Regions from separate parts of the Heyndrickxia vini genome, predicted to be linked through region 2. Evidence: a T-box and tRNA genes for the amino acid it is inferred to sense, from the RefSeq annotation. Region 2 holds a T-box; the other regions hold tRNA genes.

Region 1 (7,573 bases), 1.9 Mb from region 2:
ACGAAATTTAATTTTTGTTTCAAAATATTCATCCTCTGGGATTGAGTCGGAAACTACACCGCACCCAGCATATAAAAATGCTTCATTCTCTTTAATTAATCCTGATCGAATGGCTACAGCAAACTCTCCATTCCCCCTGTAATCAACCCAACCAATTGGAGAAGCATAAAACCCACGATCCATTTTTTCCTTATCGCGGATGATTTGTAAAGCTTCATTAGTAGGTACTCCCCCCATAGCGGGTGTTGGGTGAAGATCTTTGACTAATGGAAAAATAGAAATCTGATCATCCTTAATTGTTCCATTTACAGGTGTAAACAAATGCTGTATATCTCTCATTTTCATGATTGTAGGTATTTCTGGAATGTTAACATTCCTGCAATATTTACGAATGACTTCAGCGATCATTGAAACTACGAGCTGATGTTCATGTCGATTTTTCACATCATTAAATAATGTCTCACCTAGAGACTCATCCTCACTTATCGTATTCCCTCGCTTTATTGATCCAGCAAGGCATGCGGATAGAATAGCGTCTCCATTCTTCTTAATCAGTCTTTCAGGAGACGCACCTGTAAAACAGCGATCAACCGTCTCTAATGAAAAAATATAGCTTTCATGTTGTTCTTCCCATAAATTCTCTAATACGTTTTCAGCTGCTATTTTATCATTAAATTCAATATTCATTTTCCTTGCCATAACTACTTTATTTAATTGACTATCTTTTTTTAAAAGGTCAACCACTTCCGCGACTGAGTCTACCCATTCTTGGCGGTTCATTTCATGTTCCTGTTTAATATTGCTATTTTTCCCTTTTGAAAATTTAGTCTCTAATATTTCTCTTTGTATTTTTAGATGGTGATTTAGAATACCTAAATGATCATCTGAATTACATAATATATTAATTGTGAAAAAAACTTCTTGTTTATTTATAACGAGCATTAGTTTTGGCAGATGAAATAAGGCATTGTTAAACGGAGCCCATTCTGACTCTTTCATACTTAAAGGATCGAATGAAAATCCACCAAAAATTACAGGACCGGTTCCCTGAACATCGAAAGGATTATATATATGAGCATCCTGTATTAATTGATTCCATTCCTTATCAATGTAATCAAATCGATCTTCTTCTACTTCCGTCTTGAAAGTTTGTGTACTACCTAGACCAACTATAATCATCTCATCGTTCGGAACCTTCCAGAAAAAACGTTCTCCTTGAAATAGCGTTTTTGCAGATGAATAAAATGATAGGGGGTCAATATTATTTAATTGTTCTGTATAACTAAATAAGATCGATTTGTTCTTTTTTTTAGCCTTTGTTAAAGCAATATTGCATTCATTTTCAATGTTCATCTGTTCAATTTTTTTCAAAATTATCTCTCCCAAAAACAACCGTGCAACGACGAATCTTTTTAAATTTTTATGTCCAATCTTTAAGATACACCTCTAATAGAATAGAGTCAATGAACACAACTTATCTTCCCCATTTCACACATTAAATATTGATTATATAGAAATTTTTCCGACGACATAGAACTTTAAAAGATGGCTTTTTTATATCCTTTGAATGAAGATTTTCAAAAGAAAAAAGGAGTTTAAAAGACATATCTTTTAAACTCCCAACTTACTATATATTCGAATATATTATGACCCGTACGGGATTCGAACCCGTGTTACCGCCGTGAAAGGGCGGTGTCTTAACCGCTTGACCAACGGGCCTAAATGGCGGAGAAGGAGGGATTTGAACCCTCGCGCCGGTTACCCGACCTACACCCTTAGCAGGGGCGCCTCTTCAGCCACTTGAGTACTTCTCCAATATTGTTTAAATAATAAAATGGCTCCGCAGGTAGGATTCGAACCTACGACCGATCGGTTAACAGCCGATAGCTCTACCACTGAGCTACTGCGGAATAAATGGGCCTAAATGGACTCGAACCATCGACCTCACGCTTATCAGGCGTGCGCTCTAACCAGCTGAGCTATAGGCCCATAAAATATGGAGCGGGTGATGGGAATCGAACCCACGACAACAGCTTGGAAGGCTGTAGTTTTACCACTAAACTACACCCGCAATATGGGGCGGCTAGTGGGAATCGAACCCACGCATGTCGGAACCACAATCCGATGCGTTAACCACTTCGCCATAGCCGCCACATTGTATATATACAATCTTTGATAACTTTATATGGTGGCTCGGGACGGAATCGAACCGCCGACACATGGATTTTCAGTCCATTGCTCTACCGACTGAGCTACCGAGCCAAGTATGTATATTATATGTAAATGGCGGTCCGGACGGGACTCGAACCCGCGACCTCCTGCGTGACAGGCAGGCATTCTAACCAGCTGAACTACCGGACCAATTTTTTTTCAACATAAGGAGAAAATAAACATCCTTATTTTTCTTTCAGCGACAGCTGAAAATAACAGTATATTTTTGACTAATGTCAAAATAACTATCTTTAATTGCGGAGGCAGGATTTGAACCTGCGACCTTCGGGTTATGAGCCCGACGAGCTACCAGACTGCTCCACCCCGCGGCAATATTAATATACATTCATATGGCGGAGGAAGAGGGATTCGAACCCCCGCGCGGTGTAACCCGCCTGTCGGTTTTCAAGACCGATCCCTTCAGCCAGACTTGGGTATTCCTCCGAAATTATATGGTGGACCTTGTAGGACTCGAACCTACGACCGGACGGTTATGAGCCGTCTGCTCTAACCAGCTGAGCTAAAGGTCCTATATGGTAGCGGCGGAGGGGATCGAACCCACGACCTCACGGGTATGAACCGTACGCTCTAGCCAGCTGAGCTACGCCGCCATATAGTTATAATTAAAATTTAATTGGTGGAGCCTAGCGGGATCGAACCGCTGACCTCCTGCGTGCAAAGCAGGCGCTCTCCCAGCTGAGCTAAGGCCCCATATTAGTTTTTGTATATAATGGTCGGGAAGACAGGATTCGAACCTGCGACCCCTTGGTCCCAAACCAAGTGCTCTACCAAGCTGAGCTACTTCCCGAACTTAATGGCGCGCCCGAGAGGAGTCGAACCCCTAACCTTTTGATCCGTAGTCAAACGCTCTATCCAATTGAGCTACGGGCGCATATAATGAAAGTTATTTCGCTTCGCAAAAAAACTTTGGTGCCGAGGACCGGAATCGAACCGGTACGGTAGTCACCTACCGCAGGATTTTAAGTCCTGTGCGTCTGCCAGTTCCGCCACCCCGGCAAGGGTTGTCTGGAGCGGAAGACGGGATTCGAACCCGCGACCCCCACCTTGGCAAGGTGGTGTTCTACCACTGAACTACTTCCGCGACTTAATTAGTTATAATGCGGGTGAAGGGAGTCGAACCCCACGCCTTGCGGCGCCAGATCCTAAGTCTGGTGCGTCTGCCAATTCCGCCACACCCGCGTAAATTTAATGGTGAGCCATGAAGGACTCGAACCTTCGACCCTCTGATTAAAAGTCAGATGCTCTACCGACTGAGCTAATGGCTCATTTCTTTTAAAAATGGTGCCGGCCAGAGGACTTGAACCCCCAACCTACTGATTACAAGTCAGTTGCTCTACCAATTGAGCTAGGCCGGCATATTAAATTATTTTCCTTATATTGAACCACTTAAGAAGGTCGTCCAGCTTTCAGACTGATTATTCAAGTAGCGGCTCAAGCTGTACGCTGAAGTTATTCCTACGAAGCGTATTCGGTCGTGCTCTACCAATTGAGCTAGGCCGGCAAAATGATTTTTTGTCTAAAAGATGGTGGAGGATGACGGAATCGAACCGCCGACCCCCTGCTTGTAAGGCAGGTGCTCTCCCAGCTGAGCTAATCCTCCATGTATTATACAGCCTGGCAACGTCCTACTCTTGCAGGGGGAGAGCCCCCAACTACCATCGGCGCTGAGAAGCTTAACTTCCGTGTTCGGGATGGGAACGGGTGTGACCTTCTCGCCATAATTACCAGACTAAAAATTTCAGGGATTGTTCCCTCAAAACTAGATAGATGAGAAATACTTCATAATAACGTCAAATCAAATTAGGATAAGTCTTCGACCGATTAGTATTCGTCAGCTCCATGTGTCGCCACACTTCCACCTCGAACCTATCAACCTGATCATCTTTCAGGGGTCTTATTTAGATAAACTAAGGGAAATCTCATCTTGAGGGGGGCTTCATGCTTAGATGCTTTCAGCACTTATCCCTTCCGCACATAGCTACCCAGCGATGCCTTTGGCAAGACAACTGGTACACCAGCGGTGCGTCCATCCCGGTCCTCTCGTACTAAGGACAGCTCCTCTCAAATTTCCTACGCCCACGACGGATAGGGACCGAACTGTCTCACGACGTTCTGAACCCAGCTCGCGTACCGCTTTAATGGGCGAACAGCCCAACCCTTGGGACCGACTACAGCCCCAGGATGCGATGAGCCGACATCGAGGTGCCAAACCTCCCCGTCGATGTGGACTCTTGGGGAGATAAGCCTGTTATCCCCGGGGTAGCTTTTATCCGTTGAGCGATACTACTTCCATGCGGAACCACCGGATCACTAAGCCCGACTTTCGTCCCTGCTCGACTTGTAGGTCTCGCAGTCAAGCTCCCTTGTGCCTTTACACTCTGCGAATGATTTCCAACCATTCTGAGGGAACCTTTGGGCGCCTCCGTTACCTTTTAGGAGGCGACCGCCCCAGTCAAACTGCCCGCCTGACACTGTCTCCCACCCCGATCAGGGGTGCGGGTTAGAATTTCAATACAGCCAGGGTAGTATCCCACCGACGCCTCCACCGAAGCTGGCGCTCCGGCTTCAAAGGCTCCTACCTATCCTGTACAAGCTGTACCAAAATTCAATATCAGGCTGCAGTAAAGCTCCACGGGGTCTTTCCGTCCTGTCGCGGGTAACCTGCATCTTCACAGGTACTATAATTTCACCGAGTCTCTCGTTGAGACAGTGCCCAGATCGTTGCGCCTTTCGTGCGGGTCAGAACTTACCTGACAAGGAATTTCGCTACCTTAGGACCGTTATAGTTACGGCCGCCGTTTACTGGGGCTTCAATTCAAAGCTTCGCTTGCGCTAACCTCTCCTCTTAACCTTCCAGCACCGGGCAGGCGTCAGCCCCTATACTTCGCCTTGCGGCTTCGCAGAGACCTGTGTTTTTGCTAAACAGTCGCCTGGGCCTATTCACTGCGGCTCTCTCGGGCTTGCACCCTAACAGAGCACCCCTTCTCCCGAAGTTACGGGGTCATTTTGCCGAGTTCCTTAACGAGAGTTCTCTCGCTCACCTTAGGATTCTCTCCTCGCCTACCTGTGTCGGTTTGCGGTACGGGCACCTTTCACCTCACTAGAGGATTTTCTAGGCAGTGTGGAATCAGGAACTTCGGTACTATATTTCCCTCGCCATCACAGCTCAAGGTACATGGTGACGGGATTTGCCTCGTCACCCCTCTAACTGCTTGGACGCGCTATTCCAGCAGCGCGCTTACCCTATCCTCCTGCGTCCCCCATCGTTCAAACGGTGAAGAGGTGGTACAGGAATATCAACCTGTTGTCCATCGCCTACGCCTTTCTACCGGCTTAGGTCCCGACTAACCCTGAGCGGACGAGCCTTCCTCAGGAAACCTTAGGCATTCGGTGGAAGGGATTCTCACCCTTCTTTCGCTACTCATACCGGCATTCTCACTTCTAAGCGCTCCACCAGTCCTTACGGTCTAGCTTCTCAGCCCTTAGAACGCTCTCCTACCACGGACACCAGACGGTGTCCATCCACAGCTTCGGTGATACGTTTAGCCCCGGTACATTTTCGGCGCAGAGTCACTCGACCAGTGAGCTATTACGCACTCTTTAAATGGTGGCTGCTTCTAAGCCAACATCCTGGTTGTCTAAGCAACTCCACATCCTTTTCCACTTAACGTATACTTTGGGACCTTAGCTGGTGGTCTGGGCTGTTTCCCTTTTGACTACGGATCTTATCACTCGCAGTCTGACTCCTAAGGATAAGTCATTGGCATTCGGAGTTTGTCTGAATTCGGTAACCCGATGAGGCCTAGTCCAAACAGTGCTCTACCTCCAAGACTCTTACCTTAAGGCTAGCCCTAAAGCTATTTCGGAGAGAACCAGCTATCTCCAAGTTCGATTGGAATTTCTCCGCTACCCACACCTCATCCCCGCACTTTTCAACGTGCGTGGGTTCGAAGCCTCCAGTAAGTGTTACCTTACCTTCACCCTGGACATGGGTAGATCACCTGGTTTCGGGTCTACGACCTCAAACTCATTCGCCCTATTAAGACTCGCTTTCGCTGCGGCTCCGCCTCTTCAGCTTAACCTCGCTTGAAATCGTAACTCGCCGGTTCATTCTACAAAAGGCACGCTATCACCCGGCGTCTTTCCGAAGGAAATACGCACAGGGCTCTAACTACTTGTAGGCACACGGTTTCAGGTTCTCTTTCACTCCCCTCCCGGGGTGCTTTTCACCTTTCCCTCACGGTACTGGTTCACTATCGGTCACTAGGGAGTATTTAGCCTTGGGAGATGGTCCTCCCTGCTTCCGACGGGATTTCACGTGTCCCGCCGTACTCAGGATCCACTCTGGAGGGAACGAAGTTTCAATTACAGGGTTGTTACCTTCTTTGACGGGCCTTTCCAGACCTCTTCATTTACTTCGTTCCTTTGTAACTCCGTATAGAGTGTCCTACAACCCCAAGAGGCAAGCCTCTTGGTTTGGGCTTCTTCCGTTTCGCTCGCCGCTACTCAGGAAATCGCATTTGCTTTCTCTTCCTCCGGGTACTTAGATGTTTCAGTTCCCCGGGTCTGCCTTCCATACTCTATGTATTCAAGTAAGGATACTACCCCATTACGGGCAGCGGGTTCCCCCATTCGGAAATCTCCGGATCAAAGCTTGCTTACAGCTCCCCGAAGCATATCGGTGTTAGTCCCGTCCTTCATCGGCTCCTAGTGCCAAGGCATTCACCGTGCGCCCTTACTAACTTAACCTAAAAAGGTTGTTTATTACTTACTTAATGGATTCATCCATAAAGTGGCGATTCTCGGTTATTACTTGGTTATTTCTCATTTTATCTAGTTTTCAAGGAACAATTAGTTTGAAAGGAATTAACCTCTCAAAACTGAACAAAACGAAAGCGTCTTTTTGTAACCACGTCAGTGGTCTTCCATATTCCTTAGAAAGGAGGTGATCCAGCCGCACCTTCCGATACGGCTACCTTGTTACGACTTCACCCCAATCATCTGTCCCACCTTCGGCGGCTGGCTCCAAAAGGTTACCTCACCGACTTCGGGTGTTACAAACTCTCGTGGTGTGACGGGCGGTGTGTACAAAGCCCGGGAACGTATTCACCGCGGCATGCTGATCCGCGATTACTAGCGATTCCGGCTTCATGTAGGCGAGTTGCAGCCTACAATCCGAACTGAGAATGGTTTTATGGGATTGGCGTAACCTCGCGGTCTAGCAACCCTTTGTACCATCCATTGTAGCACGTGTGTAGCCCAGGTCATAAGGGGCATGATGATTTGACGTCATCCCCACCTTCCTCCGGTTTGTCACCGGCAGTCACCTTAGAGTGCCCAA
Region 2 (7,573 bases):
ATTTTTAATACACAAAAAGCTATCTTTTTAAAGAACCCTAAAGGATATGTAAAGGATGAACATATCGAATTATTTAATCTTTCATCCGTTATATTTGTACCACTTACAAATAAGCAGCAAGTTTTTGGCTGGTTAACCTTTGATCAATTGGGAGAAGAGTTCGATTGTTCGAAGGAAGAGCTAGACTTTCTGGAGGAGGTAGGAAATCGACTAGGTTTATTTTTATCTAGAAGTGGCGAAAGTACATCGGGATTGCCTAATCTCCATTTAACAGAAAGAGAAAGCGAGATCCTCGATTTACTGGCTGAAGGGCATGACAATAAAAAAATGGGAAAAATTTTGTATTTAAGTGAGCATACAGTAAGAGATTATGTTAGTAGTTTAATGACAAAATTAAAAGCTAAAAATCGTACACAAGTTGTCGCCTACGCCTTTCGATATGGTTTATTAAAATAATAACAATCGTAGGGGCAGATTTGATCTTCCCCTTTATACATATTGTAAAAAAAGTGAGTATTTTATAGTTTCATCTGTTTTCTTATCAAATTCACGCGATCGAAAACCAAATGTAATTGTTACCTTCACTTCATATGGTGAAATAATTTGACTACTTGTATCAATCGTTGTTCGAAAAAACATCCCTTCCTGATCCGAAAAACCATAATCAATCCCTCGCAATGCACAATTGGCCTGATACACTTTATATGGATAGGTTCGGTACGTACGGGATATGGTTCTTCCTTTTTCAAACGCTTCAGGAAAACGAACATCATCCTCGATAATTTTCAGCATATATATCACCTCTTAAGATTTATATGCGTTTTTTTAAGAGAGTAGTATTTTATTCATGAATAACTATAGAACCTTTTTGGAATATATAGAATTGGAGTATACACATGAAAATTGGTTTAATCAGACATTATAAAGTGTTGAAAGATTACCCGAAGGAGAAACGACTATATTCTGCAGAAGAGGTAAAACAATGGTTTGCAGAATATGATGTTGCAGAAATTGAATACAGAAACGATCCTCCAAAAACGACTGAATGGAAAGCCTGTTATTCAAGTCCTACGTCAAGGGCTATAAAAACAGCCAAACATCTTTATGATCGGGACATTATTGAGTTAGAGGAGCTTCAAGAAATTGCTGTACCTGTTTTCAGTACAAGATTAAAATTGCCTTTTATCGCATGGGCATTATTAATTCGCTTTGCCAATCTATTTAATAAGCAAACAAGAGAAGAAATAAACCAAACAAAAAAGAAAATTAATTACGTGTTAGATGAAATTTCGAAAAGTAATAAGGAAGATATACTCATTATTAGTCATGCCGCATTGATGTTTTACATAAGAAAAGAACTTTTAAAAAGAGGCTTTACCGGGCCCAAATTCACCATTGCCAAAAATGGGGAATTGTATGAATTTATATTGTAACTTTTTGCTGAATTCTTTTGTGATTTTGAGGACCAATATCCAGGTTACCCCTTAACTTTGGCTCCATTCTGACGCTTATTTTTGTGAAAATGTAAGAAGTGAGAAGGTAGAGGCTAGGCGCCGAGACTGTGGTGCTCGAATCTGTTGCATTCGGGAAGATGGGGGCGGGATTTCCATGCTTTCCTTCTCGAATCCGCTTCTTTCGGGTAGATGAAGGCGCGATTCCTCTCCTTTCCTTCTCGAATCCGTTTCTTTCGGGTAGATGAAGGCGCGATTCCTCTCCTTTCCTTCTCGAATCCGCTTCTTTCGGGTAGATGAAGGCGCGATTCCTCTCCTTTCCTTCTCGAATCCGCTTCTTTTGGGTAGATGAAGGCACGATTCCTCTCCTTTCCTTCTCGAACCCGCTTCTTTCGGGTAGATAAAGGCACGATTCCTCTCCTTTCCTTCTCGAATCCGCTTCTTTCGGGTAGATAAAGGCGCGATTTCCATGCTTTCCTTCTCGAATTCGCTTCTTTCGAGAAGATTATTGCACGGTTTCTATGCTTTACTGCTCGAATCCACTACTACTTTAGAATTTTATTAAAACAACCTCCTTTGTTCCGAAACTTGCTTTCCATCACCAATTACATACCCCATCGATTTATAACAAACTAATCGTTTATCATACATTGCTTTTAAAACTAGGACCTTTTCGTCCACGTAATCATATACTTGAACTTCTTGCTTGGTGGAGTAATGACGATGTAGGCGACCAACATATTGTTGTAGGCTTCCCTTCCAAGAAATCTGCATTGTTAAGAATAGTATATCTAGGCGTGCATCATCTTTACCAATAATTGTTTTAAATAGTAGTTTTCCCTTTGTAGTTGAGCATAGTCTTTCATTCGACATTAAGTTATGTATAACAGCATTATATCCAATAAGTTTAAGAGAATATCACAGAAGGTGCAAAATGAAAATTAATGATAAAGTAATCTTTATGTGTAATCAAGGAGAATACTCCCCTGCCTTTACAGATCGATTAAAACGAAATGTCCTCGACCAGTTGGGATTAAACAAGGGAGTAAAGAATAAAGTCTAACAAGTAAACGGACAGTTCTCTTGCTTATCGAAGCAAAGGAATTGTCCGTTTATGATCGGTTAGTTTTATATATTTTGTCCTGTTTCAAGTTCTCAATTTCTTCTCGAAGTTATTTTACCCTTCCTTGAATGTTTTAGTAAATACATTTTACGAAAGATAAACAAGGTTTTCAGTTTTCTATCACGTACTTTAGACACTAAAGTCAGGTTATTTCTGACTAAGCTCACTTTTTCTATATAATTCTCTACCAAATGTATCAATGTGACTTTTCAAATTTTCATTATTTATTTCTTCATATTGGACGATGTCAAAGAAATAAGGTAGTGGAAATTCTTCGTTTAAAAGATCGTCCAACTGATAAAGTGTTTCACTAGTCACATTTTTACCTGATATCGCAATATCGACATCTGACCCTTTTTTATAGTTCCCTAGAGCCCTACTTCCAAAAATGATCGCTTTATCAATTTCTTTTAAATTTTCCATTGCTCTTCGTATATACTCAAAATCTCGATCCAATAATCCAAACATCGAATCATTCCTTTGAAAGTTTGTCATATAATGATTTAAAAATTGGAACATAAACTTGAACGATTTCGCGAACAAACTTTTTTGCAAATTCTTCATCATAAGTATGAGTAGTTAAATTTCGTTTGGAAAGGGCATCAATCCAATTATGACCTTCCTCAATTAATCCTATTTGAAATGCCTGTTTTAACGTTTCTCTGGGACTTTTCACTATATACCCCTGTGATTCTAAATAGTCCTTTAATACTTTCCAAGCCAGCTCAAATGTAATTTCAAAGAATTGAATGATTCCAGCTTGTTCTAATTCAGTTTTAATCTCTTGTTTAGAATACCTCTCTAAAAGTTTAAATGACCTTTCAAAGTTTTCAAACCTTTGTCTCCATCTAGTATCCTTTAACGAATCCATACATGATACCTCCTTATAGGGTCTATTCAAGTTATCTCAAGAGGAATAGTTATATGGAAAATATTCTTTATCTTATAGCAAATACCTTTAAAAGAATTATTTATTATATTTCCACTTCTTGGACAGCGCTCACAATTCAAACAATTTAACATTTATTAACCAATATTACTTGTTATTTTAACAAATATCCACAGCTACCTAATAAGAAAAAAGCAATTCCCTTTTTAGTTTACATCCGATCCGGTGACGGCAGCCCCAGTACGGTCAATGCATCCCCGATGGTTTCTTTGAATTTTAACGTAAGCCAAAGTCTAAACGCCTTTTTGTCATTATCCGCTTTAATAATTGGGCAGGCTGCATAGAAATTATTGAACAAAGTTGCTAGCTCATGTGCATACGTACATATCTTGTGGGGGGATAATTCATTAGATGCCGCATAAAGCGTATCCTGCCAAGTGGCAATATGTCTTAGTAATGCGTATTCTGCCTTATCCATATGATTTATTTCATTCGGTACCACTTGCTCCGAATACAAGTCAACTTCGGCTTTACTTAAAATGCTAACCGCACGTGCGTGAGAATACATTAAATATACACCCGTATTTCCTGTTACTTCTGTCGCCTGTTGAATGTCAAAAACGACCTCGGTTAACAAACTAAAACGAAGAAGGTAGTAACGGATCGATGCTGCCGCAATCGTTCTACTCGACAATCCACTTTTATCCGAACGTTTATTTTCAATAATCCCTTCCATAAGATCAAGTAAATCGGATATTTTAATTCCTATTCCTTGTCTTCCAGACATGGCGTACGATGCTTTTCCATCCGTTGTATCTAAACCAAGTTCCATTGCTGCCGCCGGGCTTAAAGAAACGACACCGTAACTGACATGACGAAGTTTCTCTGCCTGTTTCGTATATCCTAATATTTCAAGTGCTTGTTTCACCATTGCTTGCGGATACTCTTGTCTGTGGTCAATAACATTGATGACGATATCCGCTTGACCAAATGACGCATCAGTTCCATTCATATTCGTTGTCCATAGTCCTTCTGAAAAACGTTTATACATGAAATCCTTTTCCAGCAATCCAAATTTCCACAGATGATAAGCAATGTCTTTTGCCGTATAAGTTAAAATGCCATTGGAACGAACTAACACTTTATCCATACTATGTTCGGATTCGGTATCTTCTGCAACAGTTGTAGGCTGTTTCAACACCCAGCACCCCTCCAACTTACCGGAAGTTTCCTGGTGAAATTGTTTTGTTTTTTTAAGTAAGTTAAACGCTGCAGTCCAAAATCCTTCTCTTACAATATTGCTTTCCCATACCAACAAATCATAATGAATGTCAAACTCATTCATTTCTTCGATATGTTCACGAACTATTCGGTCCGCAACAAGTAACCCGACCCAAGACAAATTTTCAATCCCCTCTTCAAGTGAATGTAAAACATTTGTCCTTTGTTCAAGTAATGGAGGATTTTTTTCATATTGCTTATTTACCGTAGAGTAAATATCCCAACAGAAATCACCAAAACGAGAGTGCTCTTTTTTATATGGAATATTCAAAATACCAACAACTGTGTCCGCAAGTTGATTCCCCAAATCATCGATATAATTATGCACTTCTACCTTGTATCCGGCTCTTTTTAAAAGTCGTACAAGAGAATCACCAATACACGAATTTCTTAGATGGCCAATATGGGCCGATTTGTTCGGATTGATAGATGTATGTTCAATAACTACCTTTTCGCCGTTATTCAATGGAAATTTAAAATCCCTCTTAACCCATTGATTCCAATCGATAGACATATTGATAAATCCTGGTGGAGCTACTTCAATTTTGTAAACTAAGCCCTCCATTTCCCCTTCTTCTTCCAGTTTATTTTTCAACATGTCCGCAATTTGAATCGGTGCTTTCCGTAAAACTTTCGCAAGCTGCATCGCAACATTTGTCGAATAGTCACCATGTTCTAAATGTGATGGTTGTTCAACAGAAATTTTCAAATCCTCATTATAGTTGAGACCCATTTCATGAAAAAGACTGTTCACAGACTTTTCGATGTTGTTTATAATCAACTGGCTTATCATAAAAAAAACCTCCTTTAAATAAAAAAAGCCTCCATCTCTTTAAAAAGAGACGAAGGCTTTTGCATTCGCGGTACCACTCTTGTTGTTAAACTTTCCGTTTAACCACTTAATAAGATAACGGTCTTAGCCGTGACTTCCTACTAATCATTCAAAAGTCATTCTCATGGGTCCGTTTCACTGCTAACCCGGTACCGGCTCCCACCAACCCGGCTCGCTTTTGACTCGGACTCAACAATTACTCTCCCAATCCTAGAAACTGTTGTATTTTTAAACATTATATCCAAATAAACAAAAAAGTCAATCCTTCATCTGGTTCTCTTCATTAAGTACCACAAAAAGTTCGGTAAGGTGTGGTTGACTTTGGCAGTGTAGCGTATTCAACTTGTTCATCAGAGTGTTCGTAAGGATTTGAAAGTACATGTAACAGCCGCTTCATCACACCATAGTCTTCTTTTTCAACAGCTGCTTCCAGTGCTTCTTCCACCCGATGGTTCCGTGGAATCACTGCTGGATTGCTATTTCTCATCAATTGATTTGACTCCGTTTTCGATTCCGTTTGTCTTTCTAGTCTTGATTGCCAGCGCTCATACCACTGAACAAACTCCGTTGCTCCAAATAAGTTACTATTCTCACGCTTATCAAATGTTAAAGCAATAAAAGTATTCGTATAATCCGCTTGATGTTTTTTCATCATATCAAGGAGATTCGTAACAAGTGAATCATCTTGTTCCTCCTCGTTAAAAATTCCTAGTTTCGCTCTCATCCCTTCTATCCAATAAGAGTGGTACAGTTCGCCAAATTTAGAAATCTCTCCTTGGGCAAGCTTCACCGCCTGCTCTTGATTGTCATGCAAAAGTGGCAATAAAGATTCAGCAAAACGAGAAAGATTCCACGCAGCCATATACGGCTGATTTCCATACGCATAGCGTCCCTGAATGTCAATCGAACTGAATACCGTTTCGGGATCATAAGTATCCATGAATGCACATGGACCATAATCAATCGTTTCTCCACTAATCGTCATATTATCCGTGTTCATTACGCCATGAATAAAACCAACCAATTGCCATTTAGCAATCAGTTTAGCTTGGCGATTAATTACTTCTTTAAGGAATGAAAGATATCGGTTTTCGTTTTCCTCAAGTTCTGGATAATGCCGTTTTATTGAATAATCAGCTAAAATTCGAAGTTCTTCCACTTTACCTAAATTCGCGACATATTGAAAAGTGCCGACACGAATATGACTGGAGGCTAATCGGGTCAAAATTGCCCCTGTTAGCTCCGTTTCTCGGACAATTGACTCACCCGTTGTTACTACGGTCAGACTTCGAGTGGTAGGAATCCCAAGTGCATGCATGGCCTCACTAATAATGTATTCCCGCAACATTGGTCCGAGTGCTGCCCGGCCATCTCCACCTCTTGAATATGGTGTTCTGCCTGCACCTTTTAGCTGGACATCGACCCTTTCACCTTGGGGAGTAATCTGCTCACCGAGAAGCACTGCCCTTCCGTCCCCTAACATTGTAAAATGCCCAAATTGATGCCCTGCATATGCTTGAGCAATTGGGGATGCACCATCAGGAATCCTATTCCCTGCAAGTATTACTACCCCATCATCACTTTGCAACTCCTTAACGTTCAAACCCAAGGATTTCCCGATCTGTTCATTGAGAATAATCAACTTAGGTGATTGTACTGGTGTCGGGTCGGTGGGAGAAAAAAATAACTTTGGCAGACGAGTGTAACTATTGTCAAAATTCCACCCAAATTCCTTATTTGTTGTCATCGATTCTCCATCCTTATTTGTATTATCGTACTTCTTAATATGAATACTATTTCTTATATCACTCATATTACACAAAAAGATAGTTAAAAGACATTATGTTTAATTTCTACTCCCAGCGATTTATTATGCTGATGGATTACAAGATAACATCATTCGACTAGTTTCAACCAGTTCTTTTCTTAATCAAACGTTTGATTAAATAATGGATAAGAACGCTTCGTTACTGACTTTTGATTGAAAGAGGAGGAAA
Region 3 (7,573 bases), 230 kb from region 2:
CGGTATGAAACATTTGCAGCAAGAATTGGTAGAAATTTATGCTTACCAATCAGCTAAAGAAGGAAAACCTTTTTGTGGGGATAGTTACTATTTTACCGCTACAGAGGAATACTTTCTATGCGTTCTAGCGGATGGATTGGGCAGTGGCCGTTATGCTTATGAAGCATCATCAGCAGTGGTAGAAGTAGTTAAAGAGAATGAAACTGATGATGTTGAAACATTAATGAAACGCTGCAATGAAGTGCTCGCGCAAAAACGTGGTGCAGCGGTCGCTGTTTTAAAGGTGAATTTTATTACTCGCGAGTTCGAGTATAGTTGTGTAGGAAATATTCGCTTTTATTTGTATACACCAAATGGAAAAACGATATATCCGTTACCAATACGAGGTTTTTTATCGGGACGTCCACAAAACATTCGCACACAACGTTTCTTCTATGAACCAAATTCGAAATTTCTATTTCATACAGATGGTTTAACGGTGAATAATACAAAAACATTAATAAAAAGTTGCCAATCGGTTGAAATAATTGCAAATGAAATAAAAAATAAACAGTTCTCAAAAGATGATGATTCTACTTTTATTATCGGAAGCTTGCACTAATTAGCAAGCTTTTTCCTTTGCATAAAGAAATGATAAAATATGTTTAGCGGAAATGTTAGTGAATTTTAGAGAAGTAGGTGTTTGATAGTGGAACAAGCGGTTGAAAAAAATAGGACCCAATTGCAACAACGTTTATCAAAAGAGCTTCATTTTTCGGGAAAGCAGATTTCAAATGTTATTGCATTACTTGAAGAAGGAAATACTGTTCCGTTTATTGCCCGTTATAGAAAGGAAATGACAGGGGCATTAGATGAAGTTCAGATCCGTACAATTATGGATCGATGGAATTATATTCAAAATTTAGAACAACGGAAAGAAGAAGTTATTCGTTTAATTGAGGAACAAGGAAAGCTAACAGATGAGTTAAGAAAAAATATTATAAATGCCGATAAGCTGCAAATGGTGGAAGATCTCTATCGACCTTATAAACAAAAAAGAAGAACAAAAGCAACAATTGCTAAGGAAAAAGGGCTGGAGCCGTTGGCAACATGGATGATGACCTATCCATTAGATAAAGATATTAATAAAGAAGCAGCACATTATGTCTCCGAGGAGAAAGAAATACATACAATTGAGGATGCACTTACGGGAGCAAAAGATATTATAGCTGAGTGGATTTCCGATGATGCAACTACACGTGATTGGATTCGGAAAGAAACATTTAAAACAGGGATTGTTACATCAACATTAAAAAAAGAAGAAAAAGATGATAAAAAAGTGTTTGAAATGTATTACAAGTATGAAGAGCCTGTCCGAAAAATTGTCCCTCATCGAGTACTTGCATTAAACAGAGGAGAAAAAGAAGATGTCCTGAGAGTTTCCATTCAACCGGATATCGAAAAAATAATTAATCAACTTTTCCGTAAAGTGATTAAGAATGAGCATTCAAGTGTAACGCCTTATGTAAAAGAAGCGATAGAAGACGGCTATAAACGACTAATTCAACCTTCTATCGAGCGGGATATTCGAAATGAATTAACAGAAAAGGCAGAAGATCAATCAATCCATATTTTCTCTGAAAATTTAAGAAATCTCTTGTTGCAACCCCCGCTAAAAGGAAAAATGGTACTTGGTGTTGACCCGGCATATCGAACAGGCTGCAAGCTAGCGGTAGTCAACGAAACTGGTAAAGTTCTATCTATCGGTGTCATCTATCCTCATCCACCGAAGGCAAAGCCAGAGGAAGCGAAAAAGAAAGTTATCGATATAATAAAAGAATTTAAGGTAGAAGTAATAGCAATAGGAAATGGTACCGCTTCTCAGGAAACAGAACAATTTGTCGCTGAACTTTTAAAAGAAATAGATGATGATATTTCGTATATTATTGTCAATGAAGCTGGTGCAAGTGTATATTCTGCATCCGATTTAGCGCGTGAAGAGTTCCCAGACCTTCAAGTAGAAGAAAGAAGTGCAGTATCAATTGCTAGGAGATTACAAGATCCATTAGCGGAGTTAGTGAAAATTGATCCGAAATCTGTTGGAGTAGGTCAATATCAACATGATGTTACCCAAAAGAAATTAAATGAATCACTTACATTTGTAGTGGAAACGGCTGTAAACCAAGTAGGAGTAAATGTGAATACTGCCTCTTCTTCTTTATTGCAATATGTTTCTGGGCTAAGTAAATCAGTTGCGAATAATATTGTGAAGTTTAGAAATGAAACTGGGAAAATTAACAATAGAAAAGAATTAAAAGGGATACCGCGTTTAGGATCAAAAACATATGAGCAAAGTATTGGTTTTTTGAGAATTATTGATGGAGATGATCCACTAGATAAAACACCAATACATCCTGAGAATTATCAGGCGGTCAAAACTTTGCTGAAAAAAATAAATTGTTCACCTAGCGATATCGGAACGGAAAAATTAAATGAAGCGATTAGTTCTTATTCCTTAAGTGACTTATCGGAGCAATTAAACATTGGTGAGTTAACGTTGAAGGATATTATAGATGCATTAAATCGTCCGGGGCGCGATCTTCGTGATGAATTACCAAAACCACTGCTGAAAAAGGAAATATTAAAGTTAGAAGATTTAAAAGTAGGAATGGAAATGCAAGGAACCGTAAGAAACGTAGTTGATTTTGGAGCATTTATCGATGTCGGAGTAAAAGAGGATGGACTTGTTCATATTTCTAAACTTAGTAATAAATTTGTGAAACATCCATTAGATGTCGTTTCGCTAGGTGATGTTGTTACTGTTTGGGTGGAGAATGTGGATATTCAAAAGGGAAGATTGTCATTAACCATGCTTCAAGGACAGTGAAATAGTAAAGGGTGGCGTGTATACATACACGCCATTTTTTGTTCAGATGAATTATTATAGAATGAGATTAGAATTTTTGTTGATAAAAAAACCAACATTGATTGAGAAGCTTTATTTGGTATCGATTTTTTTCCGAAAAAGCTTTTCGCATTTGATTTTGAAACCAAGTTGGCATAGGCGATGGCCTCCTTTAGTATTATCTACAATATGCTATAATAGTTTGTCATGTTCATGTTAAATGGAAAAAAGGGGAGCAAAAGATGAATGATCAAGAGCTTCAAGAATTAGTTGAACGCATATCATTAAGGTTCTTTGGAAAACCTTTTAAACATGTTGCTTTATTTAATTCAAGACTTCGTACAACAGGTGGGAGATATTTACTAAAAAACCATAATATCGAGATAAACTATAAATATTACGATGAATTTGGCGAAAAGGAATTGATTGGTATAATCAAGCATGAGTTATGTCATTATCACCTTCATATAGAAGGAAAAGGATATCAACATCGTGACAATGATTTTAAAAACTTACTTAACGAAGTCCATGCTCCAAGATTCTGTTCGCCATTACAAAACATACATAGAAAAAAGTCCAAAGTGATATATAACTATGTCTGCAAAGGTTGTAAGACAAATTATACCCGTAGAAGGAAAGTGGATGTTAAACGTTTTGTTTGCGGAAAGTGTAGGGGGATATTGGAGCTGAAATAAGTGGATTATAAGTTTTTGAAAAAAGTTTTTAAAATGGGTTGACTTAATGTCTAATCGTAATTATAATTTTAAGAGTCGACAAGATGAAATGTTATTCCGCAGTAGCTCAGTGGTAGAGCTATCGGCTGTTAACCGATCGGTCGTAGGTTCGAATCCTACCTGCGGAGCCATAAGGGGAAGTACTCAAGTGGCTGAAGAGGCGCCCCTGCTAAGGGTGTAGGTCGCGTAAGCGGCGCGAGGGTTCAAATCCCTCCTTCTCCGCCAGGAAATTAATTTTTATGGCCCGTTGGTCAAGCGGTTAAGACACCGCCCTTTCACGGCGGTAACACGGGTTCGAATCCCGTACGGGTCATTGTTTTAAATAATTGTTTTGGTCCGGTAGTTCAGCTGGTTAGAATGCCTGCCTGTCACGCAGGAGGTCGCGGGTTCGAGTCCCGTCCGGACCGCCATTTCGAAAAAAATGATATTGGGCTATAGCCAAGTGGTAAGGCAACGGACTTTGACTCCGTCACTCGTTGGTTCGAATCCAGCTAGCCCAGCCATTTTTTTATTTTTTGAGCCATTAGCTCAGTCGGTAGAGCACGAATGAATAAACTGCGAAGGTGAACTTCAGCGTACCAATCGAGCTGCTACTTGAATAATCTTTCTGAGATTGGGACGTCGTAGATGCTTAACTAAGCTCAAATTGAATAAGACATTACATTAATATCTTTTTAGAGCCATTAGCTCAGTCGGTAGAGCATCTGACTTTTAATCAGAGGGTCGAAGGTTCGAGTCCTTCATGGCTCACCATTCTACAAGTTGATTTGTGTGTATTGAGGCAAATATACTTAATTCTACTGTATTATACAATGCGGGTGTGGCGGAATTGGCAGACGCACCAGACTTAGGATCTGGCGCCGCAAGGCGTGGGGGTTCGACTCCCTTCACCCGCACCAAAATAACTATTGACTTTTATCTAGCAGTTTGTTATTATACTATATGTCACTTTTTAAGATGCGGTCGTGGCGGAATGGCAGACGCGCTAGGTTGAGGGCCTAGTGGTGGCAACACCGTGGAGGTTCAAGTCCTCTCGGCCGCACCAAAGTTTTTCAGAGTCCTTACAAATTACAAATGCGCCCGTAGCTCAATTGGATAGAGTGTCTGACTACGGATCAGAAGGTTATGGGTTCGACTCCTATCGGGCGCGCCATCCAAAAATATAATATGCGGGTGTAGTTTAGTGGTAAAACTACAGCCTTCCAAGCTGTTGTCGTGGGTTCGATTCCCATCACCCGCTCCAAAAAAAAGTATTGACATCATTTTATAAAGATGATAAGATTTAAAAGTCGCTTCTGGAAGAGAAAAAACATTCTCAAAAAAGTTGTTGACAACAAACACTAGAAATGATATAGTAAGAAAGTTGTTTCTAAAAAAAGAAGTAATGATTGATCTTTGAAAACTGAACAAAACGAAACGTCAATTAATTTATTTTTAAACTAGAGCTATATCAAACATCTTTTTGGAGAGTTTGATCCTGGCTCAGGACGAACGCTGGCGGCGTGCCTAATACATGCAAGTCGAGCGAATCTGATGGGAGCTTGCTCCCTGAAGATTAGCGGCGGACGGGTGAGTAACACGTGGGTAACCTGCCTGTAAGACTGGGATAACTCCGGGAAACCGGGGCTAATACCGGATAACTTTTTCCTTCGCATGAAGGAGAATTGAAAGATGGCTTTGGCTATCACTTACAGATGGACCCGCGGCGCATTAGCTAGTTGGTGAGGTAACGGCTCACCAAGGCGACGATGCGTAGCCGACTTGAGAGGGTGATCGGCCACACTGGGACTGAGACACGGCCCAGACTCCTACGGGAGGCAGCAGTAGGGAATCTTCCGCAATGGACGAAAGTCTGACGGAGCAACGCCGCGTGAGTGATGAAGGTTTTCGGATCGTAAAACTCTGTTGTTAGGGAAGAACAAGTATCGTTCGAATAGGGCGGTACCTTGACGGTACCTAACCAGAAAGCCACGGCTAACTACGTGCCAGCAGCCGCGGTAATACGTAGGTGGCAAGCGTTGTCCGGAATTATTGGGCGTAAAGCGCGCGCAGGCGGTTTCTTAAGTCTGATGTGAAAGCCCACGGCTCAACCGTGGAGGGTCATTGAAACTGGGAGACTTGAGTGCAGAAGAGAAGAGCGGAATTCCACGTGTAGCGGTGAAATGCGTAGAGATGTGGAGGAACACCAGTGGCGAAGGCGGCTCTTTGGTCTGTAACTGACGCTGAGGCGCGAAAGCGTGGGGAGCGAACAGGATTAGATACCCTGGTAGTCCACGCCGTAAACGATGAGTGCTAAGTGTTAGAGGGTTTCCGCCCTTTAGTGCTGCAGCTAACGCATTAAGCACTCCGCCTGGGGAGTACAGTACCGCAAGGCTGAAACTCAAAGGAATTGACGGGGTACGCACAAGCGGTGGAGCATGTGGTTTAATTCGAAGCAACGCGAAGAACCTTACCAGGTCTTGACATCCTCTTGCCCTCCCTAGAGATAGGGATTTCCCTTCGGGGACAAGAGTGACAGGTGGTGCATGGTTGTCGTCAGCTCGTGTCGTGAGATGTTGGGTTAAGTCCCGCAACGAGCGCAACCCTTGACCTTAGTTGCCAGCATTTAGTTGGGCACTCTAAGGTGACTGCCGGTGACAAACCGGAGGAAGGTGGGGATGACGTCAAATCATCATGCCCCTTATGACCTGGGCTACACACGTGCTACAATGGATGGTACAAAGGGTTGCTAGACCGCGAGGTTACGCCAATCCCATAAAACCATTCTCAGTTCGGATTGTAGGCTGCAACTCGCCTACATGAAGCCGGAATCGCTAGTAATCGCGGATCAGCATGCCGCGGTGAATACGTTCCCGGCTTTGTACACACCGCCCGTCACACCACGAGAGTTTGTAACACCCGAAGTCGGTGAGGTAACCTTTTGGAGCCAGCCGCCGAAGGTGGGACAGATGATTGGGGTGAAGTCGTAACAAGGTAGCCGTATCGGAAGGTGCGGCTGGATCACCTCCTTTCTAAGGAATATGGAAGACCACTGACGTGGTTACAAAAAAGACGCTTTCGTTTTGTTCAGTTTTGAGAGGTTAATTCCTTTCAAACTAATTGTTCCTTGAAAACTAGATAAAATGAGATATAACCAAGTAATAACCGAGAATCGCCACTTTATGGATGAATCCATTAAGTAAGTTATAAACAACCTTTTTAGGTTAAGTTAGTAAGGGCGCACGGTGAATGCCTTGGCACTAGGAGCCGATGAAGGACGGGACTAACACCGATATGCTTCGGGGAGCTGTAAGCAAGCTTTGATCCGGAGATTTCCGAATGGGGGAACCCACTGCCCGTAATGGGGTAGTATCCTTACTTGAATACATAGAGTATGGAAGGCAGACCCGGGGAACTGAAACATCTAAGTACCCGGAGGAAGAGAAAGCAAACGCGATTTCCTGAGTAGCGGCGAGCGAAACGGAAGAAGCCCAAACCAAGAGGCTTGCCTCTTGGGGTTGTAGGACACTCTATACGGAGTTACAAAGGAACGGAGTAAATGAAGAGGTCTGGAAAAGTACCGTCAAAGAAGGTAACAACCCTGTAGTTGAAACTTCGTTCCTCCAGAGTGGATCCTGAGTACGGCGGGACACGTGAAATCCCGTCGGAAGCAGGGAGGACCATCTCCCAAGGCTAAATACTCCCTAGTGACCGATAGTGAACCAGTACCGTGAGGGAAAGGTGAAAAGCACCCCGGGAGGGGAGTGAAAGAGAACCTGAAACCGTGTGCCTACAAGTAGTTAGAGCCCTGTGCGTATTTCCTTCGGAAAGACGCCGGGTGATAGCGTGCCTTTGTAGAATGAACCGGCGAGTTACGATTTCAAGCGAGGTTAAGCTGAAGAGGCGGAGCCGCAGCGAAAGCGAGTCTTAATAGGGCGAATGAGTTTGAGGTCGTAGACCCGAAACCAGGTGATCT

The links. The T-box of region 2 lies ahead of I5776_RS18630 (arginine--tRNA ligase). A T-box ahead of a tRNA ligase gene usually reads a tRNA of that ligase, here a tRNA-Arg.
Region 1: it encodes a tRNA-Arg, which carries the amino acid that the T-box ahead of I5776_RS18630 (arginine--tRNA ligase) is inferred to sense. The anticodon was not compared.
Region 3: it encodes a tRNA-Arg, which carries the amino acid that the T-box ahead of I5776_RS18630 (arginine--tRNA ligase) is inferred to sense. The anticodon was not compared.

Annotation. Positions count from the first base shown of each region.
Region 1 is NZ_CP065425.1:1,280,750-1,288,322, reverse strand. It holds gene I5776_RS06425 (isochorismate synthase) at 1-1,371, opposite strand, end outside; tRNA gene I5776_RS06420 (tRNA-Glu) at 1,648-1,719, opposite strand; tRNA gene I5776_RS06415 (tRNA-Ser) at 1,724-1,814, opposite strand; tRNA gene I5776_RS06410 (tRNA-Asn) at 1,836-1,910, opposite strand; tRNA gene I5776_RS06405 (tRNA-Ile) at 1,916-1,989, opposite strand; tRNA gene I5776_RS06400 (tRNA-Gly) at 1,998-2,071, opposite strand; tRNA gene I5776_RS06395 (tRNA-His) at 2,076-2,151, opposite strand; tRNA gene I5776_RS06390 (tRNA-Phe) at 2,187-2,262, opposite strand; tRNA gene I5776_RS06385 (tRNA-Asp) at 2,285-2,361, opposite strand; tRNA gene I5776_RS06380 (tRNA-Met) at 2,467-2,540, opposite strand; tRNA gene I5776_RS06375 (tRNA-Ser) at 2,563-2,655, opposite strand; tRNA gene I5776_RS06370 (tRNA-Ile) at 2,665-2,741, opposite strand; tRNA gene I5776_RS06365 (tRNA-Met) at 2,746-2,822, opposite strand; tRNA gene I5776_RS06360 (tRNA-Ala) at 2,847-2,922, opposite strand; tRNA gene I5776_RS06355 (tRNA-Pro) at 2,943-3,019, opposite strand; tRNA gene I5776_RS06350 (tRNA-Arg) at 3,027-3,103, opposite strand; tRNA gene I5776_RS06345 (tRNA-Leu) at 3,140-3,228, opposite strand; tRNA gene I5776_RS06340 (tRNA-Gly) at 3,239-3,313, opposite strand; tRNA gene I5776_RS06335 (tRNA-Leu) at 3,331-3,411, opposite strand; tRNA gene I5776_RS06330 (tRNA-Lys) at 3,422-3,497, opposite strand; tRNA gene I5776_RS06325 (tRNA-Thr) at 3,512-3,587, opposite strand; tRNA gene I5776_RS06320 (tRNA-Val) at 3,757-3,832, opposite strand; rRNA gene rrf (5S ribosomal RNA) at 3,845-3,961, opposite strand; rRNA gene I5776_RS06310 (23S ribosomal RNA) at 4,034-6,981, opposite strand; rRNA gene I5776_RS06305 (16S ribosomal RNA) at 7,171-7,573, opposite strand, start outside.
Region 2 is NZ_CP065425.1:3,722,855-3,730,427, forward strand. It holds gene I5776_RS18600 (LuxR C-terminal-related transcriptional regulator) at 1-456, shown strand, start outside; gene I5776_RS18605 (hypothetical protein) at 490-792, opposite strand; gene I5776_RS18610 (histidine phosphatase family protein) at 897-1,433, shown strand; gene I5776_RS18615 (hypothetical protein) at 2,013-2,324, opposite strand; gene I5776_RS21685 (hypothetical protein) at 2,386-2,514, shown strand; gene I5776_RS18620 (nucleotidyltransferase domain-containing protein) at 2,722-3,042, opposite strand; gene I5776_RS18625 (nucleotidyltransferase substrate binding protein) at 3,047-3,445, opposite strand; gene I5776_RS18630 (arginine--tRNA ligase) at 3,675-5,537, opposite strand; T-box leader at 5,580-5,797, opposite strand; gene I5776_RS18635 (protein adenylyltransferase SelO) at 5,860-7,323, opposite strand.
Region 3 is NZ_CP065425.1:3,953,089-3,960,661, reverse strand. It holds gene sigB (RNA polymerase sigma factor SigB) at 1-8, shown strand, start outside; gene I5776_RS19665 (PP2C family serine/threonine-protein phosphatase) at 5-601, shown strand; gene I5776_RS19660 (Tex family protein) at 689-2,866, shown strand; gene cmpA (cortex morphogenetic protein CmpA) at 2,934-3,041, opposite strand; gene I5776_RS19650 (SprT family protein) at 3,127-3,579, shown strand; tRNA gene I5776_RS19645 (tRNA-Asn) at 3,675-3,749, shown strand; tRNA gene I5776_RS19640 (tRNA-Ser) at 3,753-3,843, shown strand; tRNA gene I5776_RS19635 (tRNA-Glu) at 3,860-3,931, shown strand; tRNA gene I5776_RS19630 (tRNA-Asp) at 3,952-4,028, shown strand; tRNA gene I5776_RS19625 (tRNA-Gln) at 4,047-4,121, shown strand; tRNA gene I5776_RS19620 (tRNA-Lys) at 4,296-4,371, shown strand; tRNA gene I5776_RS19615 (tRNA-Leu) at 4,433-4,517, shown strand; tRNA gene I5776_RS19610 (tRNA-Leu) at 4,578-4,663, shown strand; tRNA gene I5776_RS19605 (tRNA-Arg) at 4,695-4,771, shown strand; tRNA gene I5776_RS19600 (tRNA-Gly) at 4,788-4,861, shown strand; rRNA gene I5776_RS19595 (16S ribosomal RNA) at 5,078-6,629, shown strand; rRNA gene I5776_RS19590 (23S ribosomal RNA) at 6,820-7,573, shown strand, end outside.